DNA from 3 places in the Silvania sp. genome. Region 2 is predicted to be linked to each of the others. Evidence: predicted binding sites of a transcription regulator. Region 2 holds the regulator's gene; each other region holds the start of a gene.
The links. The regulator LexA, encoded in region 2, represses DNA repair genes until DNA is damaged. The targets are predictions, from matches to a motif close to TNCTGTATGTACATACAGNA.
Positions count from the first base shown of each region.

Region 1 (6,870 bases), on a different contig from region 2:
ACGCTCGGGACGTTCGGGGAGTGGATGTCGTACACGCCCGGCCCGATTTCGTTCGGGTAGTCGAACTCTTCGAACGACTCCAGCAGCTCCATGTCCGAGCGCGAGGTCTCAATGGTAATGACGTCCGCATCCAGCGCCGCAATGGAATCCATGATGTCGTTGAATTCGCAGTAACACATGTGGGTGTGGATCTGAGTGTCATCTTTCGCCACTGCGGCGTTGATACGGAAGGCTTCCACGCCCCACGCCAGATAAGCATCCCAGTCGCTGCGACGCAGCGGCAGGCCTTCGCGCAGCGCCGGTTCGTCAATCTGGATGATGCCGATACCTGCGGCTTCCAGATCGGCCACTTCATCACGCAACGCCAGGGCAATCTGCTTCGCAATGGTTTCGCGGGTGACATCTTCACGCGGGAAGGACCAGCAGAGAATGGTCACCGGACCGGTCAGCATGCCTTTCACCGGCTTGTCGGTCAGGGACTGGGCGTACTTCGCCCACTCCACGGTAATCGCTTCCGGACGACTGACGTCGCCGATAACCACCGGCGGCTTCACGCAGCGGGAGCCGTAGCTTTGCACCCAACCGTTCTGAGTGAAGACGAAGCCGTCCAGGTGTTCACCAAAGTATTCCACCATGTCGTTACGCTCGGCTTCACCGTGTACCAGCACGTCCAGACCTAAGCGCTCCTGCTCAGCAATCGCCTGCTTGATATGTTCGGCAATGCCGGTGCGGTAGTTGCGCGCATCGAGGTTACCCTTTTTGAAGTCCAGACGCAGGCCGCGGATCTCGGTGGTCTGCGGGAAAGAACCGATAGTGGTGGTTGGCCACGCTGGCAGGTTGAAGCGCGCACGCTGGGCTTGTGCACGTACTTCGTAGGCGTTTTCACGCTGGCTATCCTGGGCGGTGATGGCCGCCAGACGTTGTTCGACTGCCGCATTGTGAACGCGCGTGGAGTGACGACGGGCCTGAATCGGGACGCTCCATTCGGTAATCGCCGCCGTGTCGCCGCTGTTCAGGGCATCGCGCAGCAGAGCCAGCTCTTCACATTTTTGCAGGGCGAAGGCAAACCAGCTCTTCACTTCTGCATCCAGACGGGTTTCGACACTCAGGTCGATCGGGCTGTGCAGCAGGGAGCAGGAAGAAGCCACCCACAGATCACGAAGAGCGACGATATCTTTAATCTGGGCGTATTTCTCGGTCAGATCCGCACGCCAGACGTTACGCCCGTTCACCAGGCCGGCAGAGAGCAGCCAGTCGGCTGGCAGACGGTTATGCAGTTCAGCCACATCATCTTTGCCGTGAACGAGGTCCACGTGCAGACCCTGCACCGGCAGTGCAGTAATGGTATCAAGATTCGGCGTTACGCCTTCGAAATAGGTGGTCAGCAGCAGCTTCACCTGACCGGTCAGCGCGTCATACGCTGGTTGGAACGCGTCCAGCCACGCTTGCGGCAGCTCCAGCACCAGCGCAGGTTCGTCGATTTGCACCCACTCAACGCCGCGTTTCGCCAGCTCACCCAGCACCTGCTGGTAGACCGGCAGGATATCGTTCAGCAGGCTCAGACGGTCAAACTGCTCACCCTTCACTTTGCCCAGCCACAGGTAAGTTACCGGACCCAGCAGCACAGGCTTAATCTTGTGGCCCAGCGCCAGCGCTTCGTCCACTTCATCCAGCAGCTGGGTCCAGGTCAGTTTGAACTGCTGGCCTTTAACAAACTCCGGCACCATGTAGTGGTAGTTGGTGTTAAACCACTTGGTCATTTCAGCGGCGGCAGCGGGCTCACCGCTCGGCGCACGACCGCGGCCAAGGCGGAACAGAGTGTCGATATCCACCGATCCGTCGCTGTTCTGATGACGAGCCGGCACGTTGCCCAGCAGCAGGCTGGTGGTCAGAACATGGTCGTACCAGGCGAAATCACCCACCGGCAGCAGATCCACGCCAGCCTGCTTCTGCTGATCCCAGTGACGGGCGCGCAACTCGCGGCCTACCGCCAGCAGTTCTTCACGGCTGGCATTGCCAGCCCAATAGCTTTCTTGTGCTTTTTTCAGTTCGCGACGCAGACCAACGCGAGGAAAACCAAGAGTGTGATTAATAATTGTCATCGTGTTGCCCCTTGTGGAATTTTTAGGATTTAGCCATCCAGATGTTTACACATCTATAATTGGCAGTTACTGTATATTCCTCAAGCGCAAATTGTTCATGGCGAAGTGAAGGACTTTCATGATCGAGATAAAACACCTGAAAACGCTCCAGGCGTTACGGAACTGCGGTTCACTCGCAGCGGCGGCAGCTACGCTGCACCAGACCCAGTCCGCCCTTTCTCACCAGTTCAGCGATCTGGAACAACGCCTTGGCTTCCGTCTGTTTGTGCGCAAAAGCCAGCCGCTGCGCTTTACGCCGCAGGGCGAAGTGTTGCTCCAGCTGGCGAATCAGGTGCTGCCGCAGATCGCCAGCGCGCTGCAGGCGTGCAACGAACCACAGCAAACGCGGCTGCGCATCGCCATTGAGTGTCACAGCTGTATTCAGTGGCTGACCCCGGCGCTTGAGAATTTCCGCCAGAACTGGCCGCAAGTGGAGATGGACTTTAAATCGGGCGTGACCTTCGATCCGCAGCCCTCCCTGACGCAGGGCGAGCTGGACCTGGTGATGACCTCAGATATTCTGCCGCGCAGCGGTCTGCACTATTCGCCGATGTTTGATTATGAAGTGCGGCTGGTGTTGGCTCCGGACCATCCGCTGGCGGCAAAAACGCGCGTGACGCCGGAAGATCTGGCTACCGAAACGCTACTGATCTACCCGGTTCAGCGCAGTCGCCTCGATATCTGGCGTCACTTTTTACAGCCGGCAGGCATCAACCCACAGCTGAAAAGCGTGGATAACACCCTGCTGCTGGTGCAGATGGTGGCGGCGAGAATGGGGATTGCGGCGCTGCCCCACTGGGTGGTTGAGAGCTTTGAACGCCAGGGTCTGGTGGTGACCAAAACCCTGGGCGAGGGATTGTGGAGCCGGTTGTACTCCGCCGTGCGCGATGGCGAGCAGCGCCAACCGGTTACCGAGGCCTTTATTCGCTCAGCGCGGAATCACGCTTGCGACCATCTGCCGTTTGTGCGGAGCGCGGAGCGACCCAACGGCGATGCACCCACAGTGAAGCCAGGATCACCGTCCCCCCAATAATAAAGCTCGGCCAGTGGGGTTGTTCCTGCCAGATCGCCAGGTTCACCAGCAGGCCAGCCGGGACGTGAACGTTGTTCATGATCCCAAGCGTACCGGCGTCCACCTGCGTGGCGCCGTAGTTCCACATAAAGTATCCCAGCCCGGAAGCGACCACACCCAGCCAGATCAGCACGCTCCACTGTACCGTGGTGGTCGGCAGTTTTTGCGGATTGCCCAGCATAAACCACGCCACGACCGCGACAATAAGCGCTCCCATATAGAACCAGGCAAAGGCGTTGTGCTGCGGCATCGGATGGATCTCCATCAACCGCTTATAGCCCACCATGCCGATGGCAAAGCTGATGTTGGCGAGCTGGACGAACATCAGTCCGGTCCAGAAATGATCGCTCACTTTGTCATAACGAATGATGGCCGCACCTGCCACCGCCAGCGCCGCACTCAGCAGGTAGCCCCAGCGCAGACGGCGTTTACTCATCAGATCGTAGATCAGAGTGATATACAGCGGCGTCAGCACGGTAAACAGCAGGAATTCCGATACCGACAGGTAAACGTAAGCGCGGAAGCTGAACAGATACATGATGCCGAGCTGCATAGCGCCCACCAGCATGTACAGCGAAATGGTTTTCAGCGTTTGCCCGCGCAGGCGCAGAAACGGCAGAAACACCAGGGCCGCCAATCCGACACGCATCAGCACCGAAAAGTAGCTGTCCACGTGCCCGGCAAGGTATTCACCGATCAGACTGAACGAGAAGGCCCACAGAATAGTGGTGATAATGAGTAGCGCCACAATGCTTGTCTCTCAGGAAGAAGGACAGGCATTGTAGCGAACTCTTCAGTTGACAACTGAACGCTAAATAACCAAATGAAGATTATTCAAGGAACAGCTTACGCAGGTAACTCGGTACGGCGTTGTCGCCATTGGTGCCAATCACTTCGAGCTCCGGGTGAAGATCTTTCAGGCGCTGGTGCGCGTTTTCCATGATGCAGCCTTTACCCGCCATCGACAGCATTTCGGCGTCGTTCATGCCGTCACCAAACGCGATGCAATCCTGCAGGCTAAAGCCCAGGCGTTTGGCGACCGCTTCCAGCGCATGGCCTTTGGAAACCCCGCCCGCCATCACTTCCAGACAGGTTAGCGTGGAGAAGCTGACGTTAACCCGATCGCCCCAGCGGGCATTGATCGCCTGCTCCAGCGGCAGCAGCGCTTCGTGGGTGTCGGTGGTGAAGAACACTTTGCTGATACCTTCTGGCTCCAGCAGACCCGGCTCATAGAGGGCGTAGTTAAAGACCGCTTCTTTAAAGAAACGCATCTCGTCCGGGCGGTGGCGGTTCATAAACCATTCATCATCACGATAAACGTTGGTGATGATATCGGGATTGTTGTGCACCACGCCGAACAGGTCGGCGGCGATATCGCGATCGAGGTTATGGGTGAAGATCAGATTACCGTCCAGATCGTGCACGCGGGCACCGTTGGAGGTGATCATGTAGGATTTGATCTCCAGATTATCGCGGATCTGCCCCACATCGACGTGATGGCGGCCCGTCGCGAAGACAAAATTCACGCCGCGGGCAGTCAGGAGTTTTAAGGTTTCTTTCGCGTAAGGCGATAAGGTGTGGTCGGGAGAGAGCAGCGTGCCATCTAAGTCAGACGCGACAACCTGGTACATAGGAAAATTTAACCTCTGGTGAATATCAGTTATGCCTGTCGAAAAAATCGACGATGGCGTGGAGTGCGACTGAGCGCATGGCGTCCTTTTCGAAAAGGATCTCATGGTACGCGCCGTTTATGACCAGTGGTTTACCCCCGTCACAAGGGTATCCGACTGCGGCTCGCTGTTCACAAAAACGTTCGTGCATGCGGTTATCCACTACCTGCTCCTCTTCTGCCTGAAGCAAGAGCATCGGGGTGTCATCCTGACCGGCGCCGGCCAGCGCCTCTTCCCCCGCCAGAATGCCTTCACGCACCCAGTGGTAAGTTGGACCGCCGACGCGTAAGCGGGGTTCATCCGCGTAAAAGCGCAGGTTTCGACGATAACGCTGCCGACTGTGGGTTAACACGTTAAGGGCAAACGGCAGTGCACGCCAGCGTCCGGTGCCAATGGCGTAGCCTTCACGAACGCGCTGATGGCCCTCAGCCCAGTCGAGAATATGGCGTACCATCCACTCCGGCAGGCGCATTACGATGCCAAACATCGGGGCGCTCAGCGCAATGGCATCACACTGATGGGGATGACGCTGCAAAAACAGCGTGGCAATCGCGCCCCCCATCGAGTGCGCCAGAATAAACCGTTTTCGCCACGGCCCGGGCTGCACTTCCTGCTGCCAGAAGGCGGCAAAATCATCGACGTAATCGCTGAATTTACTCACATGGCCCCGGTGCGTATCGGACAACATGCGCCCGGAACGCCCCTGACCACGGTGATCGATAATCAGCACGTCAAAACCGAGGTGGAAAAGGTCGTAGGCCAGCTCGGCGTACTTCACGTAGCTTTCGATACGCCCAGGGCAGACAACAATCACCGAATCATGGCTTTCTGCCCGAAAACGCACAAAGCGTACCGGCACATCATCAACGCCCGTGAACCCGCCCTCTTCGCGCTGGCGCCAGAAATCGGTCAGTGGCCCCATGGAGAAAGCAGCAAATGCCTTTTCTCGTGTTTCCCAGTCCGTTTTCTGCTGAAACATTGGATTTGTGCACCTGTAAGCCAAGGAATATCGTTTTTTCGTGACGGGTCACAAAATGACTCAACATTAGCGTATTGTGGCATAAAAATAGACGATTCGGGAGTTTCAAATGACCTTAGAGTGGTGGTTCGCTTACCTGCTGACATCCATCATCCTTAGCCTTTCCCCGGGCTCCGGGGCAATCAACACCATGACCACAGCGATGAATCACGGCTATCGCGGCGCGGCGGCATCGATTGCCGGATTGCAGACCGGGCTGGCCATTCATATTGTGCTGGTGGGCGTAGGGCTGGGCACGCTGTTCTCCCGTTCGGTACTGGCCTTTGAAGTGCTGAAATGGGCGGGCGCGGCGTATCTTATCTGGCTGGGAATTCAGCAGTGGCGCGCCGCTGGCGCTATCGATCTGAACACGATGGCCCAGACGCAAAGCCGGGGTCGACTGTTTAAACGCGCGGTGTTTGTCAACCTGACTAACCCGAAGAGCATCGTCTTCCTTGCTGCCCTGTTCCCGCAGTTTATCGTGCCGCATCAGCCCCAGCTCGCGCAGTACGCGGTACTCGGCGTGACGACGATTGTGGTCGATATTATCGTGATGATTGGCTATGCCACGCTGGCAACGCGGATTGCGACATGGATTAAAGGGCCTCGTCAGATGAAGGCCCTGAATAAAGTGTTCGGGTCGCTGTTTATGCTGGTGGGGGCGCTGTTGGCCTCAGCCCGGCATGCTTAGCGCGACAGAATGAGATGAATACCGAAGCCGGTGAATAACGCACCGGCAACGCCGTCAATCCACTTCGCCAGTCGTTGATAACCGCGACGCATCGACGGTAACGCAAACAGGCTGGCCACCACGGTAAACCAGGCGAAGGTTTCCAGCACGATCAGCAGGAAAATCCCCCAGCGCGCGCCGACGCCCACACTGTCGCCGACGAACAGGGAAAAGACCGACCCGAAATAGATAATCGCTTTTGGGTTCGCGAGGTTAGTCAGCAGCCCTTTCACAAAGCT
Region 1 covers NZ_JBOGBT010000097.1:6,083-12,952, reverse strand. The annotation lists gene metE (5-methyltetrahydropteroyltriglutamate--homocysteine S-methyltransferase) at 1-2,102, opposite strand, end outside; gene metR (HTH-type transcriptional regulator MetR) at 2,221-3,174, shown strand; gene ACRDD5_RS19495 (carboxylate/amino acid/amine transporter) at 3,062-3,961, opposite strand; gene yigL (sugar/pyridoxal phosphate phosphatase YigL) at 4,044-4,844, opposite strand; gene pldB (lysophospholipase L2) at 4,870-5,862, opposite strand; gene rhtB (homoserine/homoserine lactone efflux protein) at 5,972-6,592, shown strand; gene rhtC (threonine export protein RhtC) at 6,589-6,870, opposite strand, start outside.
Region 1: a site for LexA is predicted at 2,170-2,189, ahead of metR (HTH-type transcriptional regulator MetR). Genes of this name have one in related genera too.

Region 2 (6,870 bases):
CTGAGGGTCCGTCAGCAATGCCTGGGTCGTCAGATTTTCAATCACGTTTTCGTAGTAACTGATTTGATCGCTGATCTGATCGATCTCATCCTGCAAATTATCCTTGTCGCTCACCTGCGCGCCGACCGACGGCAGAATGACAGTGATATCATCATCCTCTTTCGATTTTGCCAGCAGCGCCGGGTTAATCAGCACCCCGCTACCATAGTGTGCCGAAGCGACTCCTGTACCGCCCATCGCGTCATTTCGCGCCTCGGTCCAGGTATTCGCCGCTTCGGCTTGATTGATGATTAAAACAGAGACAGCTACTCCAGCCACAGCAAAGTTATAAGGTTTTTTCACGGTATGCTCGACTTGTCTGCTTGTGTGTACAAACCCATGCCGGCCATTAGCAGGCAGGAACAAACATCCGCTGTGACAAAAGTAGTAGGTCTAAAAAATCATCTCATTCTTTCGTATTAGATTGATTTTGTTAATATTTATTTCCTTTCACCAGGTATAGAAGAGGTTTTTACTTTCGCCCAGGTTTTCCATCGTGCGGACCAAAAAACTGCGGCGGATGATCCACCCAACGATCCTCACGGGTGGCGGCATACACGGCATTTAACGGGTAATAAATCCGGTTAAATTTTTTATTGGCTTCCCCCACGACCAGCAGCCGCACGTCCTCGAGCGTATTGTTGATAAAGGTGTGACATACTCCGGTGCCGGCAGGAAAACCGACGCTGTCGCCCGGCTCCAGTTTCCACAGGTAGCCGTTGATCCAGGCCTCCGGATAGCCTTCCAGCACGTAGATAAATTCTTCTTCGTCGCTTTCGGCATGCGGGTATGAGGTACGGCGTCCTGGCGGCAGGCGCTCATGGTGGATGCCAATGCGCCGGAGCCCCAGCGTACGGGCCAGCGGCGCGCCAATGGAAAACAGCTCGGGACTGTCGGGATAGGTTGAGTTATCAGCCCCTTCCAGATCCCGCCAGTGTTGAATGCAATCGGGTCTTTTCATTGTGTTGTTCCCCTTGTGGTTTTGCGTCAGGTATAGCATACCCGCCTGACCTCGGCGTTTCAGGCAGAACATGGTAGAGTGGAGGTTTGCTATTCCACAGATTCGAGGTGCAACATGGAAACGACCACAAAGCAGGAGCTGTTAGCGCAAGCCGAAAAGCTGTGCGCGCAACGCAATGTGCGCCTGACCCCACAGCGCCTTGAAGTGCTCCGCCTTCTGAGCCTGCAGCAAGGGGCCATCAGCGCCTACGACCTGCTCGATCTGCTGCGCGTCAGCGAGCCGCAGGCTAAACCGCCAACGGTGTACCGTGCGCTGGATTTCCTGCTGGAACAAGGCTTTGTGCATAAGGTGGAGTCGACCAACAGCTATGTGCTGTGCCATCTGTTCGATCAGCCGACTCACACTTCAGCTATGTTTATCTGCGATCGCTGTGGCAGCGTGAAGGAAGAGGGAGCGGAGGGCGTTGAGGACATCATGCATACGCTGGCGGCGAAGATGGGATTTGCGCTACGCCATAACATCATCGAAGCACACGGGCTGTGCAGCCGCTGCGTGGAGGTGGAAGCCTGTCGTCATCAGGACGACTGCCAGCATGACCACTCCATTTTGTTGAAGAAAAAACCGCGCTAAACGCATATAAAAGGGGCGGCCTGAGGCCGCCCTGGGCGTACATCCATGTACCTGCGGATATAAGTTACTTACCAGCGATAGTCGTTACGGGTTTCCCAGTCACCGACCTCTTTTTCCGCCCGGTCTTTCTCATAACCATAGCGTTCCTGAATTTTCCCGACCAGCTGGTCACGTTTCCCTTCAATGACAGTCATGTCATCGTCGGTCAGGTCACCCCACTGTTCTTTTACTTTACCTTTGAACTGTTTCCAGTTGCCGCCGACTTGGTCTTTATTCATCATCGATTCCTCTTCGTTCGGTCGTGTAGGATAAGTATGTCGTCCGTGTGATACGTTTCGTGCTGGACGTGATAATAATTATAGTCAGGCGTGCGGCGTAGGGTTCGTTATTCGGAATCTTTTACCATTTACGCAGATGAAGCCGCTACTCGAACCAGGTGTTATTGCGCCAGTGTCGACGCCAGATCCACGCCAGCGACAGCCCTCGCAGGGCGAGAAAGACGCACAGCGCCAACCACAATCCGTGATTCCCCAGCCACGGCAGCGTCATCAGCGTCAGGCCAAACCCGGCCGCCGCCACTGCCATGCTGTTGCGCATCTCTGCCCCGCGCGTTGCGCCAATAAACATGCCATCCAGCAGATAGCACCAGACCCCCACCACCGGCAGAATCACCTGCCAGATCAGGTAGTGACTCGCCAGCGACCGCAGCTCCGGCAGCGACGTCAGCAGGGCAATGATCTGCTCGCCCGCCAGGGCATACAGAAGCGCAAAAGCCAGCGCCACCAGCCCAGACTGACGACAGGCCGCCCGCCAAACCTCGCGCAGCTGGCCGCTTTCGCGCGCGCCGTAAGCCTGCCCGGAGTGCGCTTCCACCGCATAGGCGAAGCCATCCAGCGCGTAGGCGGTAAAGGTCAGCAGCGTCATCAGCACCGCGTTCACGGCGACAATCTCTGGCCCCAGCCGCGCGCCCATCACCGTCAGCGCCCCGAAGCACAGCTGGAGCAACAGCGAGCGCAGCATAATGTCGCGATTCAGCGCCAGTAACCGGCGGACGTTACCGCGCCAGCTGGCTCTCAGCAACGACCACGAAATGCCGCGTAGGGCAAGCACCCGCCAGACCATCCATAAGCCAATGAAAAAGGTCGCATATTCCGCGACAACGGTCGCCAGGGCGGCCCCCTGCACGTTCATCTGCAGCCCCATCACCAGCCACAGGTCCAGCACGATATTGAGCAGGTTGCCGACCACCAGCAGGATCACCGGCGCGCGGGCATACTGAACGCCCAGTAGCCAGCCGAGCAGCACCAGATTTGCCAGCGAGGCCGGGGCGCTGAGCCAGCGGATCTCCAGGAAGCGCCGCGCCTGGTGCAGTACCGCCTCGCTGCTGCCGACGATATGCAGCGCCAGATCGATAAGCGGCGCGCGCAACAGCACAATCAGCAAACCGGCACCCAGCGCCATCAGCAGCGGCTGCACCAGCGCCCGCGCCAGCCGGTGAGGATCTTTCGCGCCATACGCCTGGGCAGTTAGCCCGGTGGTACTCATGCGCAAAAAGAGCAGCAGCATAAACAGGAAGCTGGTCGCCGTAGCGCCAATCGCCACGCCGCCGAGATAAACAGGGGAATCCAGATGGCCGATCACCGCCGTATCCACCAGCCCCAGCAGGGGAACGCTGATGTTGGAGAAGATCATCGGCAGCGCAAGACGCCATAACGCCTTATCGGAAGCATTCAGCAGAGACATAGGAATAACCAGAGAGAAAAGCAGCAGGCTACGGTGAAACCGTAGCCTGTCAGGAAGAGATTATAGCCATTCACCGTTGCGGATAACGCCAACCGCCAGACCTTCGATGGAGAAGTTACTCTCACGCAGGTCGACGACAATCGGGGTAAACTCGCTGTTTTCCGGCAGAAGCTGTACCGTATTGCCCTGTTTTTTCAGTCGCTTAACGGTCACTTCATCGTCGATACGCGCAACAACAACCTGCCCGTTGCGCACATCCTGGGTTTTATGCACCGCCAGCAGATCGCCGTCGAGAATACCGATATCCTTCATCGACATGCCGCTGACGCGCAGTAAAAAGTCTGCACTCGGTTTGAACATGCCCGGATCAACCTGATAATGGCCTTCGATGTGCTGCTGTGCCAGTAGGGGTTCCCCGGCCGCTACGCGACCCACGAGCGGAAGGCCCTCTTCTGCTTCAATCAGCAGACGAATACCACGAGAAGCGCCGGATACAATTTCAAGTACACCCTTACGCGCCAGTGCCTTAAGGTGTTCTTCAGCGGCGTTTGGAGAACGGAAGCCTAAACGCTGCGCAATTTCTGCACGCGTGGGTGGCATACCCGTCTGGCTGATATGATCCCGAATGAGATCAAACACCTCTTGCTGTCTGGCCGTTAACGCTTTCATTCCGCCCCCTGGGTGTATATACAGTTATGCTGTGAGTATATACAGCTAAAGGTGATTTTGGAACCACAAACCGCACAAAAAACCAGAGACTTACTCAGTTTCTGAAGGCTTATCGCAAATGTCCCCACAGCAGGGTGGCCCAGGTGAAGACGGCTACCAGAATAGACATCAGCACAGCGGCAGAGCCCATATCTTTTGCCCGGCCCGACAGCTCGTGGTAGTCAGTGCCAATCCGGTCGACCACCGCTTCGATCGCACTGTTGAGAATTTCGACTATCATCACCAACATCACCGAGCCAATCAGTAGTACGCGAGTGATGGGATCAATATCCAGCCAGCAGGCGATAATGATTGCCGCGACGACGGCCACGCCTTCCTGGCGAAATGCGGCTTCATTTATCCAGGCAGCCCGGATGCCTTTCCATGAATAACCGGCTGCTTTGATGATGCGTGTTAACCCAGTGGTATTATTAGCCATTAAAAAGAAACCTTTCTTCGAAAAAAGCGTCATCAACTGTGGCTTAAGCGCGTCGCGCTGCCGCCCGAAGTATGACGGGTAACAACAGAAATTTTGCGCGCTTTCTGTTATCCTTGCGCCGCAATTGCATTTTTAACCAGAGGCTTTACATCGTTTATGTCTGGCTGGCCACGAATTTACTACAAATTACTTAATTTACCATTAAGCGTCCTGGTAAAAAGCAAGTCCATTCCCGCGGAACCCGCGCTGGAATTAGGGCTCGATACCTCACGTCCTATTATGTACGTGTTGCCTTATAACTCGAAGGCTGACTTGCTGACGCTGCGCGCCCAATGCCTGGCGCACGATCTTCCCGATCCGCTGGAACCGCTGGAGATCGACGGCACCCTGCTGCCGCGCTATATCTTCATTCACGGCGGTCCGCGCGTGTTCACCTGGTACACACCGAAAGAAGAGTCGATCAAGCTGTTCCATGATTACCTCGACCTGCACCGCAGCAATCCACAGCTGGATGTGCAGATGGTGCCGGTATCGGTGATGTTTGGTCGTCGTCCGGGTCGTGATAAAGGCGAAGAGAACCCGCCGCTGCGTATGCTCAACGGGGTGCAGAAATTTTTCGCCGTCAACTGGCTGGGCCGCGATAGCTTCGTGCGTTTTTCACCCCCCGTCTCTCTGCGCCGAATGGCCACCGAGCATGGCACCGATAAAATCATCGCCCAGAAGCTGGCCCGCGTGGCGCGCATGCACTTTGCCCGCCAGCGTCTTGCCGCAGTAGGCCCGCGCCTGCCGGCACGCCAGGATCTGTTTAACAAGCTGCTGGCCTCGAAAGCGATTGCCCGGGCCGTCGAAGACGAAGCGCGCAGCAAAAAAATCTCCCACGAGAAGGCGCAGCAAAACGCTATCGCCCTGATGGAAGAGATTGCTGCCAACTTCTCCTACGAGATGATCCGCCTGAGCGACCGTATCCTGAGCTTTACCTGGAACCGTCTGTATCAGGGGATTAACGTGCACAACGCCGAGCGTGTGCGCCAGCTGGCTCACGACGGCCATGAGATTGTGTATGTGCCCTGCCACCGCAGTCACATGGACTATCTGCTGCTCTCGTATGTTCTGTATCACCAGGGGCTGGTGCCGCCGCACATTGCTGCGGGCATTAACCTTAACTTCTGGCCTGCTGGCCCGATCTTCCGCCGTCTGGGTGCGTTCTTCATTCGCCGTACCTTTAAGGGCAACAAGCTTTACTCCACCGTGTTCCGCGAATATTTGGGCGAGCTGTTCAGCCGTGGCTATTCGGTTGAGTATTTCGTGGAAGGTGGCCGTTCCCGTACCGGGCGTCTGCTCGATCCGAAGACCGGTACCCTGTCGATGACCATTCAGGCGATGCTGCGCGGCGGTACCCGTCCGATCACTCTGGTGCCGATCTATATCGGTTACGAGCACGTGATGGAGGTGGGCACCTACGCCAAAGAGCTGCGCGGCGCGACCAAAGAAAAAGAGAGCCTGCTGCAGATGGTGCGGGGCTTAAGCAAGCTGCGCAATCTGGGTCAGGGCTACGTTAACTTCGGCGAACCGATGCCGCTGATGACGTACCTGAACAACCAGGTTCCGGAGTGGCGCGAGTCTATCGATCCGATTGAAGCGGTGCGTCCGGCCTGGCTGACGCCAACGGTGAACGGCATTGCCGATGAACTGATGGTGCGTATTAACAACGCCGGTGCGGCTAACGCCATGAACCTGTGCTGTACCGCGCTGCTGGGCTCTCGCCAGCGTTCGCTGACCCGCGAGCAGCTGACCGAGCAACTCGACTGCTACCTGAACCTGATGCGTAACGTCCCGTATGCCTCAGACGTGACGGTGCCGTCCGCCAGCGCCAGCGAGCTTATCGAGCACGCGCTGCAGATGAACAAGTTCGAGGTCGAGAAAGACACCATTGGCGATATCATCATTCTGCCGCGCGAGCAGGCGGTGCTGATGACTTACTATCGCAACAACATTGCGCACATGCTGATGCTGCCATCGCTGATGGCAGCCATCATCACTCAGCATCGTCACATCACCCGACAGGCGCTGCTGCACCATGTCGAAGTGCTTTACCCGATGCTGAAAGCGGAGCTGTTCCTGCGCTGGCGCAATGATGAACTGGCCGATGTGCTGGATCAGCAGATCGAAGAGCTGATCCGCCAGGGGCTGATTACGCTGAAGAACGACGAGCTGCAGATTAACCCGTCGCGTTCACGCACCCTGCAGCTGCTGGCTGCGGGCGCGCGCGAAACGGTGCAGCGCTACGCCATTACATTCTGGCTGCTGAGCGCTAACCCGTCGATTAATCGCGGAACGCTGGAGAAAGAGA
Region 2 covers NZ_JBOGBT010000011.1:33,453-40,322, reverse strand. The annotation lists gene ACRDD5_RS01745 (conjugal transfer protein TraF) at 1-342, opposite strand, end outside; gene ACRDD5_RS01740 (cupin domain-containing protein) at 512-1,000, opposite strand; gene zur (zinc uptake transcriptional repressor Zur) at 1,115-1,630, shown strand; gene ACRDD5_RS01730 (CsbD family protein) at 1,699-1,908, opposite strand; gene dinF (MATE family efflux transporter DinF) at 2,054-3,373, opposite strand; gene lexA (transcriptional repressor LexA) at 3,434-4,042, opposite strand; gene ACRDD5_RS01715 (diacylglycerol kinase) at 4,152-4,520, opposite strand; gene plsB (glycerol-3-phosphate 1-O-acyltransferase PlsB) at 4,677-6,870, shown strand, end outside.

Region 3 (6,870 bases), on a different contig from region 2:
GCTGCCCACGGCGGTGAAGCACTGGTTAATAACGCGACCGGTCAACCGGTCAGCTGGTTTGATGCGTTTATCGGCACCATCCCGGGCTCGATCGGTGAAGTCTCCACGCTGATGATCCTGATTGGCGGCGCCATTATTCTGTTTGGCCGCGTCGCTTCCTGGCGCATTGTAGCGGGCGTCATGCTCGGCATGATCCTCACCGCAACGCTGTTTAACTTGATCGGTTCGACCACCAATCCGATGTTCGCCATGCCGTGGTACTGGCATCTGGTGCTGGGGGGCTTCGCCTTCGGGATGATGTTTATGGCCACCGACCCGGTTTCCGCATCTTTTACCGACAAAGGCAAATGGTGCTACGGGGCGTTGATCGGCGGGATGTGCGTGCTTATCCGCGTCGTCAACCCGGCCTATCCGGAAGGGATGATGCTGGCGATCCTGTTCGCCAACCTGTTTGCACCGCTGTTCGATTACCTGGTGGTGCGTGCCAACATCAAACGGAGGAAGGCGCGTGGCTGAGATAAAAAATAATGACAGCATCGGCAAGACGCTGCTGGTGGTCGTGGTGCTGTGTCTGGTCTGCTCCATCGTGGTGGCGGGTTCTGCCGTGGGCCTCAAGTCCCGCCAGCAGGAACAGCGCGCACTCGATAAGCAGCGCAACATCCTTGCGGTCGCTGGACTGATGCAGGGTGAAATGAGCGCCGATGATGTGGCGCAAACCTTCGCCGCCCGCATTACGCCGCGGCTGGTGGATCTGGCAACCGGCGAGTTGCTCGACCGCGATCCGTCTACGTATAACCAGTCACAGGCGCTGAAAGATCCACAGCGTAGTACCGAACTGGAGGCCAGCCAGGATCCAGCAGGCATCAAGCGCCGCAGCAACACCGCCGAAATTTATCTGGTGCGCGATGAACAGCAGCGCGTGCAGGAGATAGTCCTGCCGGTTTACGGCAACGGGCTGTGGTCCATGATGTACGCCTTTGTTGCCCTCGACACCGATGGCCGTACCGTCAAGGGCATCACGTATTACGATCAGGGCGAAACCCCGGGGCTGGGCGGAGAAATCGAAAATCCGGCCTGGCGGGCACAGTTCATCGGCAAAAAAGTGCTGGATGACAAAGGCCAACCCGCGCTGAAGGTAATGAAAGGGGCCGCGCGTCCGGGCGATGAGTATGCTGTCGATGGCCTGTCGGGCGCCACGCTGACCTCCAACGGCGTGCAGCACAGCTTTACCTTCTGGATGGGCGAGATGGGTTTTGGACCCTTTCTTAAAAAGGTACGTGAAGGAGAGCTGAACAATGGCTGATGCGAGCGAACTGAAAGAAGTTAAACGGGTACTTATCGGGCCGCTGATTGCCAATAACCCGATTACCCTGCAGGTGCTGGGGGTCTGTTCGGCGCTGGCGGTGACCACCAAACTGGAAACCGCCGTGGTCATGACCCTGGCGGTAACGCTGGTGACGGCGTTTTCCAGCATGTTTATCTCAATGATCCGCCACCACATCCCCAACAGCGTGCGCATCATCGTGCAGATGGCGATCATCGCCTCGCTGGTGATCGTGGTAGATCAGCTGCTGCGAGCGTTTGCCTACGAAACCTCAAAACAGCTGTCGGTGTTTGTGGGCCTGATCATCACCAACTGTATCGTGATGGGGCGCGCAGAAGCTTATGCCATGAAAATGCCGCCGCTGGCCAGCTTTATGGACGGTATAGGTAACGGCCTCGGTTACGGGGTGATCCTGCTGACGGTCGGTTTCCTGCGCGAGCTGATCGGCAGCGGCAAGCTGTTCGGCATTACCGTGCTTGATACCGTACAAAACGGTGGCTGGTATCTGCCAAACGGCCTGTTCCTGCTGGCACCCAGCGCGTTCTTCATTATCGGTTTGCTGATCTGGGCGGTGAGAACCTGGCGTCCTGAACAGCAGGAAAAGGAGTAACCGACGATGGCTCATTACCTTAGCCTGTTTGTGCGTGCGGTATTTGTCGAAAACATGGCGCTCGCGTTCTTCCTCGGGATGTGTACCTTCCTCGCAGTGTCCAAAAAAGTGTCGACGGCGTTCGGCCTGGGCGTTGCCGTGACGGTGGTGCTGGGGCTGGCCGTCCCGATCAACAACCTGGTGTTTAATCTGGTGTTGCGTGACGGGGCGCTGGTCGACGGTGTTGATCTGAGCTTCCTCAACTTCATTACCTTCATCGGGGTGATTGCGGCGCTGGTGCAGATCCTCGAGATGATCCTCGATAAGTACTTCCCGTCGCTTTACACGGCGCTGGGGATCTTCCTGCCGCTGATCGCAGTGAACTGCGCCATCTTTGGCGGCGTGTCGTTTATGGTGCAGCGTGACTACAACTTCACTGAGTCGGTGGTGTACGGTTTCGGTTCCGGGATCGGCTGGATGCTGGCCATCGTCGCCATGGCGGGACTGCGCGAAAAAATGAAGTATGCCAATGTGCCGGCCGGGTTGCGCGGCTTGGGGATCACCTTTATCACCACCGGTCTGATGGCGCTGGGCTTTATGTCCTTCTCCGGTGTGCAGCTGTAAGGGCAAAAAGTATGGAAATTATTCTTGGCGTGGTGATGTTCACGCTGATCGTGCTGGTGCTCTCAGGACTGATTCTTCTGGCGCGATCGAAGCTGGTGAACGCCGGCGATGTGATCATCGAGATCAATGACGAAGCGGATAAGCAGATCCGCGCGCCTGCGGGCGACAAGCTGCTGAACACCCTCTCCGGAAAGGGCATTTTTATCTCTTCTGCCTGCGGCGGCGGTGGCTCCTGCGGGCAGTGCCGGGTCACGGTGAAAGAGGGCGGGGGGGATATCCTGCCGACGGAGCTGTCGCATATCAGCAAGCGTGAGGCGAAAGAGGGCTGTCGGCTTGCCTGCCAGGTGGCAGTGCGCCAGAACATGAAGATTGAACTGCCGGAGGAGATCTTCGGGGTGAAGAAGTGGCAGTGCGAGGTTATCTCCAACGATAACAAAGCCACCTTCATTAAAGAACTCAAGCTGCGGGTGCCAGATGGCGAAGACGTGCCGTTCCGTGCCGGGGGCTACATTCAGATCGAGTGCCCGGAACATACTGTCGCGTACAAAGACTTTGACGTGCCTGACGAGTACCGCGGCGACTGGGATAAATTTAACCTGTTCCGCTTTGTCTCGGAGGTAAAAGAGCCCACGCTGCGCGCCTATTCAATGGCGAACTACCCGGATGAAAAGGGCATCATCATGCTTAATGTGCGTATCGCCACGCCGCCGCCGAATGTGCCGGACGCCCCACCGGGGATCATGTCATCGTATATCTGGTCGCTGAAAGCGGGCGATAAAGTCACTATTTCCGGACCGTTTGGCGAGTTCTTTGCCAAAGAGACCGATGCCGAAATGGTCTTTATCGGCGGCGGCGCCGGGATGGCACCGATGCGCTCGCACATTTTCGACCAGCTTAAGCGCCTCGGCAGTCAGCGTAAAATCAGCTTCTGGTACGGAGCGCGCTCGCTGCGCGAAATGTTCTATCAGGAGGAGTTCGAACAGCTGGCGCGGGACAACCCGAACTTTAGCTTCCACATTGCGCTGTCCGATCCTTTGCCGGAAGACAACTGGACCGGCTACACCGGGTTCATTCACAACGTACTGTATGAAAACTACCTGAAGCAGCACGCCGCCCCGGAAGACTGTGAGTTCTACATGTGCGGGCCGCCAATGATGAACGCTGCGGTGATTAAGATGCTGCATGATCTCGGTGTGGAAGATGACAACATCATGCTCGATGACTTCGGAGGCTGATGATGGTGACCTTTTTGCTGACCTTTGCGGTGTTTGTGCTGGTGATCTTCGCCATGTCGCTTGGCTGGCTGATTAAGCGCAAGAGCATTCAGGGCAGCTGCGGTGGGATCGCCTCGCTGGGGCTGGAGAAGGTTTGCGATTGCCCGGAGCCCTGCGACGCGCGTAAAAAGCGTATGGAACGTGAAGCCCGGCGGATCCTGTAAATTGTCCCCCAAGCCCGGTATGACGACCTCATCGCCGGGCTATTTCACCACGTGCTTCTCAATCTTCATCTGCCACTGTATACTTATCCAGTGAAATGTGAGGGCTTACTATGCGCAAAATCATCCATGTTGATATGGACTGTTTTTTTGCGGCGGTGGAGATGCGTGATAATCCGGCGCTGCGGGATATTCCGATTGCCATCGGCGGGAGCCGCGTAAAGCGCGGGGTGATCAGCACTGCGAACTATCCGGCACGCAAATTTGGCGTACGCAGCGCCATGCCCACCGCGATGGCGCTCAAGCTCTGCCCGCATCTCACCTTATTGCCCGGGCGCTTTGAGGCGTACAAAGAAGCCTCCCACCATATTCGGGACATCTTCTCCCGCTATACCTCCCTGATTGAACCCCTGTCGCTGGACGAAGCCTATCTCGACGTTACCGACAGCCTGCACTGCCACGGCTCCGCCACGCTGATGGCGCAGGAGATCCGCCAGACCATTGCCCGGGAGCTCAACCTCACCGCCTCGGCGGGCATCGCACCGGTCAAGTTTCTGGCCAAGATCGCTTCGGATCTCAACAAGCCTGACGGCCAGTACGTCATCACCCCTGATGAGGTTCCGGCATTTATAAAAACGCTCTCTCTTGGCAAAATTCCCGGCGTCGGCAAAGTGTCTGCGGCAAAGCTCGAGAGCATGGGCCTGCGCACCTGCGAAGACGTGCAAAACAGCGATCTGGCGATGCTGCTTAAGCGCTTTGGCAAGTTTGGTCGGGTGCTGTGGGAGCGCAGCCAGGGGATTGATGAGCGTGGGGTCAATAACGAGCGGCTGCGTAAATCGGTGGGCGTAGAACGCACGCTGGCCGAGGACATTCATGACTGGGCGGACTGCGAAACGATTATTATCGAACAGCTTTACCCGGAGCTGGAACGGCGGCTGGCAAAGGTTAAACCGGATCTGCTGATCGCCCGTCAGGGCGTCAAACTCAAGTTCAACGACTTCCAGCAAACCACCCAGGAACACGTCTGGCCGCGGCTGAATAAAGAGGATTTAATTGCGACGGCGAGGAAAGCCTGGGAAGAGCGGCGGGCAGGGCGGGGAGTTCGTCTGGTGGGGTTACACGTCACGCTGCTGGATCCGCAGCTGGAGCGCCAGCTTGTATTAGGGCTGTAAAAAAGCCCGGTGGCGTTAACGCATACCGGGCCTACAAAGACCGCTTAACCTGTTAGCCCGGCAAACGTAGCGCCGCCGGGCCACAGACGGCTGGTTACTTCACCGGAATAGCTTTCAGCAGCTCGGTCAGCAGGGTCCAGTAATGGCCCACGCTTTCGATATGCACCTGTTCATCCGGGGAGTGCGGACCGGTAATGGTTGGCCCGATAGACACCATGTCCATCTCCGGGTACGGCTTCTTGAACAGACCGCATTCCAGACCGGCGTGGATCACCTGAATGTTCGGCGTGCTGTTGAACAGACGCTGATAGGTTTCACGAACCAGCGCCATCACCGGCGAGGTCGCGTCCGGCTGCCAGCCCGGGTAGCTGCCCTTGGCGGAAGTTTTCGCGCCAGACAGTTTGCCCAGTGATTCCAGCATGCTCACCACGTACTCTTTTCCGCTGTCGATCAGGGAGCGGATCAGGCAGATGATCTCTGCGCTGTCGTCACCCATGGTCACGACGCCGACGTTCAGGGAAGTTTCTACCACGCCTTTCGCCACATCAGAGTTGCGGATCACGCCGTTTGGCGTGGCGTTCAGCAGCTGAACAAAGCGGTCGCGGGACTGTTCAGTCAGCGCGGCTTTATCCGTGGTGACCGCTTCAAGAACCACGTTCAGGTTCTTCTCTTTCGCTTCCAGCTCGTTTTTCAGGATCTCCAGATAAACGGCAGACAGGCTTTTCAGCGCATCGACTTTATCTGCCGCAACCGCCACGGTAGCAAAGGCTTCACGCGGGATCGCGTTACGCAGCGTACCGCCGTTGAAGTCCACCAGACGCAGATCCAGCTCAGCAGCATGACCGGCCAGGAAGCGGGCCAGCAGCTTGTTGGCATTGCCCAGACCTAAGTGAATATCACCGCCGGAGTGACCGCCTTTCAGCCCTTTCAGCGTCAGCTTATAGGTCTGGAAACCGGCCGGGATCGCTTCGCGGGTCAGCGGCAGTGTAGAGATAAAGTCGATACCGCCGGCGCAACCCATGTAGATTTCGCCTTCCTCTTCGGAATCGGTATTGATCAGGATGTCAGCCTGCAGCCAGTTCGCCTTCAGACCAAACGCGCCATCCATACCCGCTTCTTCGGTCATGGTCAGCAGCACTTCCAGCGGACCGTGCTCAACGCGATCATCCGCCAGCACCGCCAGCGCAGAGGCCATCCCGATGCCGTTGTCGGCGCCCAGCGTGGTGCCGCGGGCTTTGATCCACTCACCGTCGATGTACGGCTGAATCGGATCTTTAGTGAAGTCGTGGACAGTGTCGTTGTTCTTCTGTGGAACCATGTCCAGGTGCGCCTGCAGCACAACCGATTTACGGTTTTCCATGCCTGCGGTAGCAGGTTTACGGATCAGAATATTGCCAACCTGGTCACGCTCGGCATGCAGGCCCTTTTCCTTCGCCCAGCCCATAATGTGTTCGGCAAGCTGTTCTTCGTGATAAGACGGGTGAGGGATGGAGCAGATCTTGGCAAAAATATCCCACAGCGGCTGTGGCGATAGTTGAGACAGTTCAGACACAGTAAGTCTCCTTGTCGATGCCCTGCAGACAGTGTTGCAGGTCACGGGGTTAGCGGGTTTAGAGTCACCACAAGTCAGACTTGCGAGGTGGGGTTGAGAATACCACTTTCTCTGGCTGCTGGTAGGGGTAAGCAAGTAAAAACTCTGCGCTGAACCGCTTAGCACTGGTTTTTA
Region 3 covers NZ_JBOGBT010000040.1:111,736-118,605, reverse strand. The annotation lists gene ACRDD5_RS08865 (NADH:ubiquinone reductase (Na(+)-transporting) subunit B) at 1-516, shown strand, start outside; gene ACRDD5_RS08860 (Na(+)-translocating NADH-quinone reductase subunit C) at 509-1,303, shown strand; gene ACRDD5_RS08855 (NADH:ubiquinone reductase (Na(+)-transporting) subunit D) at 1,296-1,934, shown strand; gene nqrE (NADH:ubiquinone reductase (Na(+)-transporting) subunit E) at 1,941-2,537, shown strand; gene nqrF (NADH:ubiquinone reductase (Na(+)-transporting) subunit F) at 2,549-3,772, shown strand; gene nqrM ((Na+)-NQR maturation NqrM) at 3,775-3,975, shown strand; gene dinB (DNA polymerase IV) at 4,086-5,144, shown strand; gene pepD (cytosol nonspecific dipeptidase) at 5,239-6,696, opposite strand.
Region 3: a site for LexA is predicted at 4,049-4,068, ahead of dinB (DNA polymerase IV). Genes of this name have one in related genera too.